DNA from 2 places in the Ferrimonas sp. SCSIO 43195 genome. Region 2 is predicted to be linked to the other one. Evidence: predicted binding sites of a transcription regulator. Region 2 holds the regulator's gene; the other holds the start of a gene.
What was found. Region 2 encodes MetJ, which represses methionine synthesis genes. Its sites were predicted from a motif close to TAGACGTCTAGACGTCTA; they were not measured.
Positions count from the first base shown of each region.

Region 1: msrA (peptide-methionine (S)-S-oxide reductase MsrA) is a predicted target of MetJ. The motif match lies at 2,806-2,823, and genes of this name have one in related genera.

Region 1 covers NZ_CP072679.1:3,188,586-3,195,090, forward strand. Annotated here, with positions in the region: gene J8Z22_RS14875 (alpha-ketoacid dehydrogenase subunit beta) at 1-267, opposite strand, end outside; gene J8Z22_RS14880 (thiamine pyrophosphate-dependent dehydrogenase E1 component subunit alpha) at 270-1,445, opposite strand; gene astE (succinylglutamate desuccinylase) at 1,670-2,716, opposite strand; gene msrA (peptide-methionine (S)-S-oxide reductase MsrA) at 2,849-3,331, shown strand; gene J8Z22_RS14895 (GNAT family N-acetyltransferase) at 4,201-4,719, opposite strand; gene J8Z22_RS14900 (hypothetical protein) at 5,075-5,266, shown strand; gene pgm (phosphoglucomutase (alpha-D-glucose-1,6-bisphosphate-dependent)) at 5,345-6,505, opposite strand, start outside.
Region 2 covers NZ_CP072679.1:4,429,495-4,435,999, reverse strand. Annotated here, with positions in the region: gene priA (primosomal protein N') at 1-1,245, opposite strand, end outside; gene rpmE (50S ribosomal protein L31) at 1,501-1,713, shown strand; gene J8Z22_RS20485 (malic enzyme-like NAD(P)-binding protein) at 2,089-3,336, shown strand; gene J8Z22_RS20480 (porin family protein) at 3,598-4,155, shown strand; gene metJ (met regulon transcriptional regulator MetJ) at 4,274-4,591, opposite strand; gene metB (cystathionine gamma-synthase) at 4,772-5,917, shown strand; gene metL (bifunctional aspartate kinase/homoserine dehydrogenase II) at 5,929-6,505, shown strand, end outside.

The DNA.
Region 1 (6,505 bases), 1.2 Mb from region 2:
CGGGAAGATGTAATCCGCGAACTGAATTTCAGCAATGGCGGTACTGCCCTGGGCCGCCAAACCATTGGCAAAGCCGATGATCCCCTGCTCGGTCAGCGGGGTATTGAAGCAACGATCCTTGCCGTACTTCTCCTGCAGCTTGGAGGTCGCCCGGAACACACCACCGAAGTGGCCCACGTCTTCACCGAAGACCACCGCACTGTCGTCGCTGGCCATGGCGATGTCCATGGCGCTGTTCACCGCTTGTAATAGATTCATCTGGGCCATGATTACGCCTCCTTATCCGTGTCTTGAGGGTACACGTCGGGGTAGCGTGCCATGTGTTCCCGGGTCTGACGCAGCTGCTGCTGCAAATGCTGGGGCACCTGATCGTAGACGTCGGTCACCAGGGTGGCATAGGCCGGGCGTGGCAACTTCTCGGCCACCTTGACCGCCGCCAGCACCTCTTTTCGATAGCGCTCATGCAACTCGTTGTCCTGTTCCTCGGTCCACCAACCCTGATTCATCAACCACAGTTTGAAGCGCAGCACCGGATCGTGTTCACGCCACTTGGCTTCCTCCTCACGAGAGCGATAGCCAGACGGGTCATCAGAGCTGGAGTGGGCCCCAAGACGATAACTCATCGCTTCGATCAGCACCGGCTTGTTCTCCGCCACCGCAATGGCCCGCGCCTGCTGGGTGGCTGCCAGCACCGCCAGCATGTCATTGCCGTCAACGCGGATGGTATCGATGCCATAGCCAACGCCGCGAGGCGCAATGCCGTCGCCGGCAAACTGCTCTTCGGTCGGCGTTGAGATGGCGTAGCCGTTGTTACGACAGAAGAAGATCGCCGGGCAGTTCAACACCGCGGCCATGTTCAGGCCGGCGTGAAAATCCCCTTCGGAGGCGGCGCCCTCACCGAAATAACACAGTGTTACTGCGTCATGGCCGGCCCGTTTCTGACCATAGGCGTAGCCGGAGGCTTGAGGGATCTGGGTGCCGAGGGGGGATGACACCGTCATGTAGTTCAGCTCACGACTGCCATAGTGAATCGGCATCTGCCGACCCTTACCCAGATCTTTCTCGTTAGAGAACATCTGGTTCATAAACTGTTCGGTAGTAAAACCGCGGTAGCGCAACGCTGCTTGCTCGCGATACTGGGCCATGATCATGTCCTTGTCACCCAAGGCCGCCACACTGCCCACCACCGCCGCTTCTTCGCCGATGCAGGTCATGTAGAAGCTGATGCGTCCCTGACGCTGGGCGGCGAGCATGCGCTCATCCAACACTCGGGTAAACACACTGGTGTCGTAGATTTTCAGGGCCAATTGCTGATCGATGTCCGGCAAAGAGGCATCGGCATAGGGGGTTCCGTCGGATTGCAGTATCTTAAGTACAGGGATCTTAAGGGCGTGACCAGAGGTCATCACGGCCTTGTGCACCTGATGCTGAGGTTCGAGGCTCATCGGTCGCTTCCGTCTTGTGTCTGGGGCCAGTGTTCCTGGCCATTGTTATACCCGGCATGGTCTGATCCTGAGGTGACCGGCCTCGCGCGGGGCTTGTTATAGTTAGGCTAAAGAGTACTGCCGCTAACCGGGGCGCTCAACTGATTGTCGCCCCTTGATCGTGATCACATTTTTTCGACTGTATCGCATTATTTACAGCCCGGTTGCCATCCGCATTAGTGTCTTTATTCAAATCTGTCGTCAATGGCAGTAGGGACCACCGTCAGCAAGGCCCGCTGGCCCAACGCCACCTTGGCGTTTGGAAAAACAATGGACTCTGCCACCTTGCCCACTCGGACGTCGGTCTCCCCATCCTGCGCCAACAAGGCACCCGGCGGGTATTCGGTAAAGTTGGCCTGTGCATCATCGAAGCTAAAGTGGAACGCCTCGTGCTGTTTGTTGACCACCTGACAGACGTCAAACACCACGCTCTGTGACAACGGCGGATACTCGAGAGTCTGGGCAGCAATCAGCCTGGCCAGCTGTTTTTTGCAGGCCTCAAACCGGCTCATGTCATTCTGGCCAAACGGGTAGACCTTGCCCAACTCCACCGTAAAGGCATCGGCACCAAATTCATTGGAAGAGTAGTAACTGTAGGTCGTTGTCGGGTTGTGAGAAAGCAGAATGGTCTCTACCCCGCAGCCCGCCAGGAATCGAATCTGCTCGATGCTCCAGGCACGCCCTGGACGGTAAGGATAAACCGCAAACTTTTCCCGCTGCGAGTCACGTATGGCGGTATGCAGGTCATAGTGGAAGCGCTTGCGCCCGCGTTGGTGGTAGAAATCGCGTACGGTCTGCTCCAGCAAACGGGCCCGCACCTTCTCGGAATTTTGCTCCCCCAGGGCATGGGCGCCGCTGAACAAGCGATTCATGTTTTCCTTCACGCCACGGGTTCCCTTCAGCATCGCCTCGGGGTTGCCCAATTGCACCAGCAGTCGCTGTCGGCACACCAGGTCACCGCTGAGGATGGCGTTCACCAACTCATTCACCAACTCAATGGGGGCGGTTTCGTTTCCATGAACGCCACAGGACAGCACGATGTCGCTGTCACCGGGCTGGGGCGGCTCTATCGCCAGAATGCCGGTATCAATCAGGGTCAGTTGAGTGCCGTCCTTCAGGGTACGGCTTTGCGGTTGCTTGTGGGGCTGGGGATGCGCCAAGGTCAGCGCCAATAGATCCTGGTGTTCAAATAACACGTCGCACTCCAATTGCTTTTTTCTTGTGGCGGCCATTGTAGCCTCTGTTGCCTCATTGTCGCACCCCCGCCGATTAAGATTCGAGGTTGCAATCTGTCACGGAGCTGATACAGTTTGCAGACACTTAGATGTTTAGACGTCTAGAAGTTCGAATCAAGGAGTCATACTATGGCCATTGCCACCTTTGGTGCAGGATGTTTTTGGGGTGTTGAGCAGTTCTTCAAACAGCTGGATGGGGTCACATCGGCGGTCTGTGGCTACATGGGCGGCGAACAGGCCAACCCAAGCTACGATCAGGTCAAAACCGGCACCAGCGGCCACGCCGAAGTGGTCCAGGTGGAGTTCGATGAGTCCACCATCAGCTACCAGACCTTGCTGGAGACCTTCTGGCAGTTCCACAACCCCACCACGCTCAATCAACAGGGTGACGATCACGGCAGCCAGTACCGCAGCGTGATCTTCTTCCACGACGACACACAACGCCAGCTCGCAGAGGCCTCCAAGGCCCATCAGCAAGCGCAGGGCTACTGGAAAGAAAAAACCATCGTCACCGCCATTGAGCCGATAGCGCCGTTTTATCCCGCTGAGGAGTATCACCAGGGCTATTTCGACAAGCACGACCTGCCCAGCTGTCACATCGCCCTGTACTGAACGGCAACGCCAGTCCTGCCAAGTTGCACCGTCGCCCTTGCCAACGCGAGGGCCCAGCGGCTTTGATTTTGATCCTGGAAAAGACACTGGATACCCGCCTGCGCAAGAATGACGAAAGGCACAGACACTGGATACCCGCGTGCGCGGGCACTACGGAAGGTTGTTGCGAGATGAGTGCAACACTAACGCTGATGACGTCTACCTCCACCTGCCACACCACCTCACCCTCACCGTGTCGCCCTTGCGAACGCGAGGGCCCAGCGGCTTTGATTTTGATTCTGAGAAAGACACTAGGTACCCGCGTGCGCGGGCACGACGGAGGGGGGTTAAGGTTAGTGAGGAGAACAACCAACTCCAAGCTCTACCGGCACCGCAATCACTGCTCGTTTACTCCTCCCCCTCCCTATTGGCACCGTCGCCCTTGCGAACGCGAGGGCCCAGTGGCTTGGGTTTTGATCCAGGGAAAGACACTGGCTGCACGCGTGCGCGGGCACGACGGGAAGGTTGTTGCGAGATGAGTGCAACACTAACGCTGATGGCGTCTACCTCCACCTGCCACACCACCTCACCCTCACCGTGTCGCCCTTGCGAACGCGAAGGCCCAGCGGCTTGGGTTTTGATCCTGGAAAAGACGCTGGCTACCCGCGTGCGCGGGCACGACGGAGGGGGAAGAGTGGTCGCTCATTGCCAACGCGAGGGCCCAGTGGCTTGGGTTTTGATCCAGGGAAAGACACTGGATACCCGCGTGCGCGGGCACGACGGAGGGGAGGAGTGGTCGCTCATTGCGAGCGCGAGGGCCCAGCGGCTTGGGTTTTGATCCAGGGAAAGACACTGGATTCTCGCCTGCGCAAGAATGACAAAAAGCGCGGTCACTCCCCTAGAGGAAGTTCGTCGATGCTGGGGCGCTCAAACCGCTGATCCCACATCTGGCGATCCTCATTGTAGAAGCGCTTACTCAGGGTAAAGCCAAACCGCTGCAAAATCCGGGTCGACGCAATATTGGGCTCAAAGACCTCGGCCACCAGCCGGGCTTCGGGGTGGTGCTCCGCCACCCAGGCCATCAGCGCCGCCATGGCAGCGCTGCCAAGACCGAGTCCCCAGTGGCTCCGCCCCAGCTTGTAACCCACTTCATACTGTCCTGACTCCCCCGGATAGAATGCCACCGTGCCGATGTCTCCCAACTGTGGATGGGTTACTACCCACAGCTTAAGGCCTTGCGGGTTGTCATAGCCGGCCAGCAGAGCGGGCATCTGCTGCTGGATCTGCGCCAAGGTCTGCGGGCCGCGGTCGGTGTAACGCATCACTTCAGGATCCCGTTCCAGCTCAAACAACCAGGTTTCATCGTCGGGCATCAGTCGCCTTATGCTCAGGGCCTTTCCCTCTGTCATTACCGCCTCTTTGCCAAGTAGCCAGATTCCGAATTTGCAGCAAACGCAGGCATAAATCAACGGTTCTCATCCGCAACCGCGGCGGGCACATCTCTGCCGTGCACCATCGCAAAACACTGGCACAATTTCACACCCAACAAAGATTGCAGGAGCCTGAAAAATAAAGAGATAGTACCAAAGCCCCGGAAAGGACTGGCCAATAACCCACTCACTTTCCGAGGAAGTAGTATGCCAGTTTCGTTGCGACGACACGCGGGCCACCTGCAGCGGCGCCACCGCCCTAAAAACGAGGGCGACCGCTGCTGCCGCAGTCATGCTGCAATGATTTCACGGAAATTTTAAAAAGGACTTCACCATGTTGACCAAAAAACACCTTGCCGCCCTGATCATGGCCGCCAGCGCTGCCTTTGGCGCCTCCATTTTCGGCGCCTCAGCCATGAACAGCTGCGCCTGGCAGTGCATGTTGGAACACAACGCCTGTGTCGAGTCGGGCACCAGCGAACGCTACTGCGAAAACCAGTACAAATCCTGCCGCAGCCAGTGCTGATGTTACCTCGGCCGCATTAGCCGGCGGCACAAAAAACGGCAGCCCGAGGCTGCCGTTTTTTTGTGCGTGATGATAGGACTACTCCGCCTCAAACACCGCACTGACCAGGGCCTTGGCGTCCTCAAGCAGCAGTTCGAGATGCGCCTCGCTCTTCAGACTTTCGGCGTAGATCTTATAGATGGCTTCAGTACCGGATGGACGAGCAGCAAACCAGCCGTTTTCCGTGGTCACTTTGAGTCCACCGATGGCTGCGCCATTTCCCGGAGCCTGGGTCAGTCGCGCCACGATGGCTTCGCCTGCCAGAGTATCGGATTGCACCTGCTCCGGCTCCATCGCCTTAAGCAGGCTCTTCTGCGCGTCATTGGCCGGCGCATCGAGTCGGCGATAAAACGCCTGTCCAAACGTCTGCTCCAACTCACGATAGCGCGCTGCCGGCGACTGGCCGGTCACCGCCAGAACTTCGGCCGCCAGCAGTCCCAGAATAAAGCCGTCCTTATCCGTGGAAAAGGCCTGCCCTTGCTTATCCAGGAAGCTGGCTCCGGCGCTCTCTTCTCCGCCGAACGCCAGATTGCCCTGGTGCAGGCCGGATACAAACCACTTAAAGCCTACCGGGACTTCCATCAGTTGACGACCATAGCTGGCCACCACCCGGTCGATAATGGCGGAAGACACCAGAGTCTTACCCACGGGCAGATCGCCCCGCCAGTTCGGCCGGTGTCCCAACAGGTAATCGATGGCTACCGCCAGGTAGTGGTTCGGGTTCATCAGGCCGCCATCACGGCACACAATGCCATGGCGATCGAAATCCGGATCATTGCCAATGCTGATATCAAAGTCGTCTTTGAGTTTGAGCAGATTGGTCATGGCAAAGGGCGACGAGCAATCCATACGAATCTTGCCGTCTTTATCCAGGGGCATGAAGGCAAACGCTGCATCCACCACCGGGTTAACCACCTCGATGTCGATGTTGTACTTGGCCGCAATCCGTGGCCAGGTGTGCACACCGGAGCCCCCCATGGGATCGACACCGATCTTCAGTTTGGCACCGCGAATGGCATCAAAATCAATGACATCGGCGAGATGTTCGACGTAGGTGCCGATGATGTCGACCGATTCAATCAGCCCGGAGGCCATCGCCACATCCAGGCTAACCTGCTGCACGCCGCTAAGACCATCGCTCAGGTAAGCGTTGGCCCGTTCGGCGATAAATCCGGTGGCATCGGTATCCGCCGGGCCGCC
Region 2 (6,505 bases):
ATGCTGCTCCATCTTTTCCAGCAGTTGCCTGGACAGGCCGGCGTCCAGGTTTTGCAGGCGCAGATCGACGATGCGCTGCTTGACGTGCTGGGCCACCCCGGCGCGTGCGGTCAGTTGCAAGCGTTTGTATTTGCCGCTGGCAACGTTATACAGGCTTTCCATCGATGGGGTGGCGGAGCCCAGGATGATCGGCACTTGCTGCAGCTGGGCCCGCATTACTGCCAGATCGCGGCCGTGATAACGAAAGCCCTCCTGCTGCTTGAAGCTGGCGTCGTGCTCTTCATCGATGATGATCATCCCCAGCTTGGGCATGGCGGTGAACAGGGCCGAGCGAGTGCCGAGCACGATGCCGAGGGCGCCGGCCTGGGCCTGTTGCCACACCTGCAGGCGTTCGTTGTCGTTCATGGCCGAATGCAGCACCCCCACCGGGACCGGAAAACGTCGCTGAAAGCGTTCAATGGTCTGCGGGGTCAGGCCGATCTCAGGCACCAGTACCAACACGGTTTTGCCGGCTCGAAGAATCGGCTCCATCAGGTGCAGATAGACCTCGGTCTTGCCGGAGCCGGTGACCCCTTCCAGTAGATAGGCGCCGAAATGATCCAGATCGCCGCTAATGGCCGCGACCGCCACCGCTTGCTCCCGGTTCAGTACCTGCGGCGTCTCACCCAGCGTGACTTGTTGGTGCCAGTCGGTATCGAAACTCAAGGCTCGTTCGCCGGCCTCGATCAAGCCCTTATCGGCCAGGGCCTTCAGTGCCTGGCGACTGAATTCCAGTTTGCTGACGTCGCCGTCGGCGATCTGAGTCTGGGTCTGCAGGTAGGCCAGCAGGCGTTGCTGCTGAAAGGCGCGTTTAAGGCCATCGAGGTCGGCGCGGCGGCCGGCCTCGGTCAGTTGCCACAGCTTGATCGGCTGTGGCTGCGCCGACTCTCCCTGTCGCAGTTTCACCGGCAGCAGCTGATTCAGTACCATGCCTATGGGGCTGCAATAATACCGCGCCGCCAGGCGGGACAACTGCCACAGGGTGTCGTCCAGCACCGGCGCCGGGTCCAGCACCCGGTCGATGGGTTTCAGTTTGTTGTCCGGCAGATCGCTGTGGTCACTGATGGTCACCACCACGCCGACCATCGATTGACGGCCAAACGGCACTTCGACCCGACAGCCGGGCTGCGGCAGTGGTTGGTCAGCAGCAGGTAAATAGCTGAACAGTTGGCGAAGGGGAACGGGCAGGGCGACCTGAATGTACACTGAGCTGTCTCATTATAGTAGCGGCATGGGCGATCCGGGTGCTGGCGGGACCCGGTTTTTGCTGCCATCGCAGGGATCCTACCACGGCGCCTGACTACCCTATCAGAGCTGGAACAATGATACTATGGAGGCGGATTGATGCTTGCGGCGGTTGGTTACATCATGTACCATTACGCGCCTTAAAATTGTCAATAACGACGTATGGTGTCCGGCTTTGGATCGGATAGCGATACGGCCTTAACTGAGGTTTTCCCAATGAAACAAGGTATTCACCCAGAGTACGCTGAAATCAATGCTACTTGCTCTTGCGGTAACGTAATCAAGACTCGTTCTACCGTAGGTAAAGATCTGCACCTGGACGTATGTTCTTCTTGTCACCCATTCTACACCGGTAAGCAGAAAGTTCTGGACACCGGCGGCCGTGTGGACAAGTTCAAGAAACGTTTCGGCGCGCTGTCTTCCAAGTAAGCCGACCCGTTTTAGGAAAAGGGCACCCATTGGGTGCCCTTTTTCGTTGAGGTCTGAAATAAATTCGACCCAAACAGACTATTTAAATTGGTCAGTCTTTTTTACCATTCAAATAGCCAAAACTCGCCTTTAAACTGACATTTTTCCCTATATTACTGTCAGTGCTGAATTAGTTTATTTTTTCATTTAGTCACTTTTACTGAACGATGCATGAGTATTTTGTTACTTTTGCCTTGTTGGCAATGAAACTGGTCGGAATTGCCTGTTATATCAAGCGCTAATGACAACATCGGTTGCAAATTCAGGCCAGAGGAGTAAGGTTTCATGCGACTGTACCCCTCCCTTAAAATAAATGTAGTGACTGGAATTAAGAGAATGGCAGACCTCCGCGAACAAGCGCTCGAATATCACGCCCAACCCGTTGCCGGCAAAATCAGTATTGCCCTGACAAAGCCAGCGGAAACACAACACGATCTGGCTTTGGCATACAGCCCGGGTGTTGCTGAACCGGTTCGTGAAATCGCCTCCAACCCTGCAGATGCTTATAAATACACCAACAAAGGCAATCTGGTTGCGGTGATCACCAACGGCACCGCGATTCTGGGTCTGGGCAACCTGGGCCCTCTGGCCTCGAAACCGGTAATGGAAGGCAAGTCTCTGCTGTTTAAGCGTTTCGCCAATATCGATTCCATCGACATTGAGGTGAAGCACCGCACTCAGGAAGAGTTTATCGATACCGTCGCCAACATTGCCGACACCTTCGGCGGCATCAACCTGGAAGACATCAAGGCACCGGAGTGTTTTGAAATCGAGAAGCAGCTGGTTGAGCGCTGCCAGGTACCGGTGTTCCACGATGACCAGCACGGCACCGCCATTGTGACCGCGGCGGGCATGCTCAACGCGTTGGAGATTCAGGGCAAGAAGCTGGAAGAATCCACCATCATCTGCCTGGGCGCCGGTGCGGCGGCCATTGCCTGCATGGAGTTGCTGATTAAGTGCGGCGCCGTGCGCGAAAAAATCTACATGTTGGATCGCAAAGGGGTGATTCACACCCGTCGCGATGACCTCAACGAGTATAAGAAGCTGTTTGCCAACAACACCGATAAGCGCACCCTGACAGATGTGATTCAGGATGCCGACGTGTTTGTGGGGGTGTCTGGCCCGGATCTGCTGACCGAAGAGCAGGTTAAGTTGATGGGCGACAAGCCGGTGCTGTTTGCCTGCTCCAACCCGGATCCGGAGATTCGTCCCGAGCTGGCCAAGGCCGCACGCCCGGATGTGATCATGGGAACCGGTCGCAGCGACTACCCGAACCAGGTCAACAACGTGCTGTGCTTCCCGTTCATCTTCCGTGGTGCCCTGGACGTTCGTGCCCGGGCCATCAACGACGAGATGAAGGTGGCGGCGGTGGAAGCGATTCGTGAACTGGCCAAGGAGCCGGTACCGCAGTCGGTACTGGATGCCTACCAGGTCAGCAGCCTTAGCTTTGGTGCCGAATACGTGCTGCCCAAGCCGATGGATCCACGCCTGCTGCCTCGAGTGGCCAAGGCGGTGGCCCAGGCGGCCATTGAGTCCGGTGTGGCGGAGATCGAGACCCTGCCGGACCACTACATGATCGATTAACGCCGACCGGCGACAATTGAGGCAGCGCAGGGCGCTGCCTTTTTTTTTGAGTAACACCCCACCTTGTCACTGGCGGTGAATTGGTCGGCAGGCCTCAGTGCGACAGCATCGGCGGCAGAATTCGCTGTGCATGGCTATTCAGTGCGGATGCAAAGTCTGTCGTTATTAATAATAAGTTACTGATTTACATGTTTAAATTGTTTAATTGATTGCACTCGCTCATGATATCTTATCGGATTAACCCCGATGGTATTTGGAGAGATGATGAAAAGAACAATCGGTTCCGGGTTGGTGTTGCTGGCCATGTTGGGCTCCAGCGCCGCTATGGCGGCAGTGGATCAGACCGGCTTCTATGTGGGCGGTTTTGTCAGCAGCACCACCCTGGAAGTGGAAGATTTTGATAAGTCGGAAGCGGGCTTTGGTGCCTACGGCGGCTACAACTTCAACGAGTGGTTCGGATTGGAATCGACGCTGTTCGTGACCAGCGACTACAAGCTGGAAGATGAAGACGAAGCCTATGCCGCGGCGTTCACCATTGCGCCGAAGTTTACCGCTGTTATCAATGACACCTTCTCGGTCTACGGCAAACTGGGCCTGGCCAGCATGCTGGTGAGTGTCGATACCCGCCTTGGCGATCAGGATTTCTACGGTGTCGGCTTTATGTGGGGCCTGGGGGTGAACGCGGCCCTGACCGACAACCTCAACCTGCGTCTGGGTTATGAGTCTATGAGCGGCGATCTGGAGCACGAAGACTTCAGTCGTATTGAGATCGATACTGATCTGTCCCAGATCAACCTGGGCCTGCACTACCAGTTCTAAACAGTCTGCAATCAAAAGGGGGCCATCAGGCCCCCTTTTTTGTATTCAGCTCAGCAAGGCTGGCGGGCAGCGAAAACGGCCCCAGTGGCGGCCGCATTGCTGTGATGCCAGACAGCAATCAGTCCAGATCTTCCCAGGTGATGCCCAGTGCTTCCATCTGCTCTTTGGCGGCAGCGGGAATGGTGTCGGGGCGATCCTTTCTCAGATCCTCATCGACCGGCAGCGGTTGACCGGTGAAGGCGTGCAGAAACGCCTCGCACAGCAGCTCGCTGTTGGTGGCGTGACGCAGGTTTCCGACCTGGCGTCGGGTACGCTCGTCGGTCAGCAATTTCAACACACCCAAGGGGATGGACACGGTGATTTTCTTCACCTGTTCACTCTTTTTCCCGTGCTCTGCGTACGGGCTGATGTATTCACCACTCCACTCTGTGCTCATTCTTAGCTGCCTTAAACGTAAGTTAACGGGGCAAATTTTAACGACTCCGGCGGTGGAGTCAACTTGTCGACATCTTAACCTATAAACGTTTAGACGTCTAAACGCCTTGACGCCCAAATTTAGATTGGTTACTTTGGACGTCCAGACATCTTGCGATCACAGAATAATCAGGAGCCACGGATGAGTACCCCAAAGCCAGCCACCATTGCCGCCCGTGAGGGCATCGACAGCGATCTGACTCATGGCGCCGTGGTGCCACCCATCTACCTGTCCAGCAACTACACCTTTGCGGACTTCAACCAGCCCCGCCAGTACGACTACACCCGCTCCGGCAACCCGACCCGGGACACCCTGGCGTCGGCGATTGCCCAGCTGGAGCAAGGTCACGATGCGGTGATCACCGCCACCGGCATGGCGGCAGTGACCCTGGCGGTCAGCCTGCTGAAGCCCGGCGAGCGCCTGGTGGTGCCCCACGACTGTTATGGCGGCAGCTACCGTCTGTTTACTAACCTGGCGGCCAAAGGTGCCTTCGAGTTGTCGGTGGTCGATCAAGGCGACGAAGCCGCCCTAGCGCAGGCATTGGCGTTGAATCCGAAAATGGTGTGGCTGGAAACTCCAAGCAACCCGCTGCTGCGGGTGGTGGATGTGGAGACCGTGTCTCGGCAGGCCAAGGCCGTCGGTGCCCTGGTGGTGGCCGACAACACCTTCCTGTCGCCGGTGCTGCAGCAGCCGTTGACTCTGGGGGCCGACATTGTCATTCACTCCACCACCAAGTACATCAACGGCCACTCCGATGTGGTGGGCGGCGCGGTGGTGGCCAAAGACCCGGAGTTGGCAGAGTCACTGGCCTGGTGGGGCAACTGCCTGGGGATCACCGGTGCGCCGTTCGACAGTTTCCTGACCCTGCGTGGCCTTCGAACCCTGCCATTGCGGATGAAGCAGCACCAGGCCAACGCCGAAGCGGTGGTGGCGCTGTTGCAGGCGCACCCGGCGGTGGCCCGAGTGCACTATCCCGGACTGGAAAGCCACCCCGGTCATGAGTTGGCCCGGCGTCAGCAATCCGGCTTCGGCGCCATGCTCAGTTTTGAGCTTAAGGGGGGCGAAACCGAAGTGCGCGCCTTCCTCAGTCGCTTGCAACTGTTCTCGCTGGCGGAAAGCCTGGGCGGGGTCGAGAGCCTGGTGGCACACCCTGCCACCATGACCCATGCGGCCATGGATCCCGAGGCCCGTGTGGCTGCCGGCATCGAGGAGACTCTGATTCGTTTGTCGGTCGGCATTGAAGACAGCGAGGATTTGGTGGCGGATCTGAGTCAGGCACTGGGATAAGGAGCAGCAGAGTGAGCGGTAAGCAGCTTCATAAATTCGGGGGATCCAGCCTGGCCGATGCCGAGTGCTATCGGCGAGTGGCCCACGTCATTCAAACCCAGGGCCAGTGTGGCGATCTGGTGGTGGTGTCGGCGGCGGGTAAGACCACTAACGCGCTGTTGAAACTGGTGGCTCTGGCCAGCAGCGATCTGGCCTGGCAGCCGGAGCTGGAGGCGGTGATCGGCTTCCAGCAGCAACTGGTGCAGGCCCTGCTCGGTGAGCAGGGCGCCGGCCTGGCAGCGGCCTTGGACGCGGATCAGCGGCAGTTGCAGCAGTTGCTGCAAAGTCAGGGCGTCGACGGTGCCGAGGTTCAGGCTTTTGGTGAGTTGTGGTCAGCGCGGTTGCTGGCGGCGTTGTTGTGTCAGCAGGGGGCACCCGCCACGGCACTGGATGCCCGTGATTTCCTGATTCTGCACGCCGGGGTACAGCCACAGCCGGATTGGGCGGGGTCGGCACAGCGGTTGCACCGCTGTCTGGCCGAGCGCCCCAATCAGCGGCTGGTGATCACCGGCTATTACGGCAGTGATGGCGGCGGCCGCACCCGGTTGT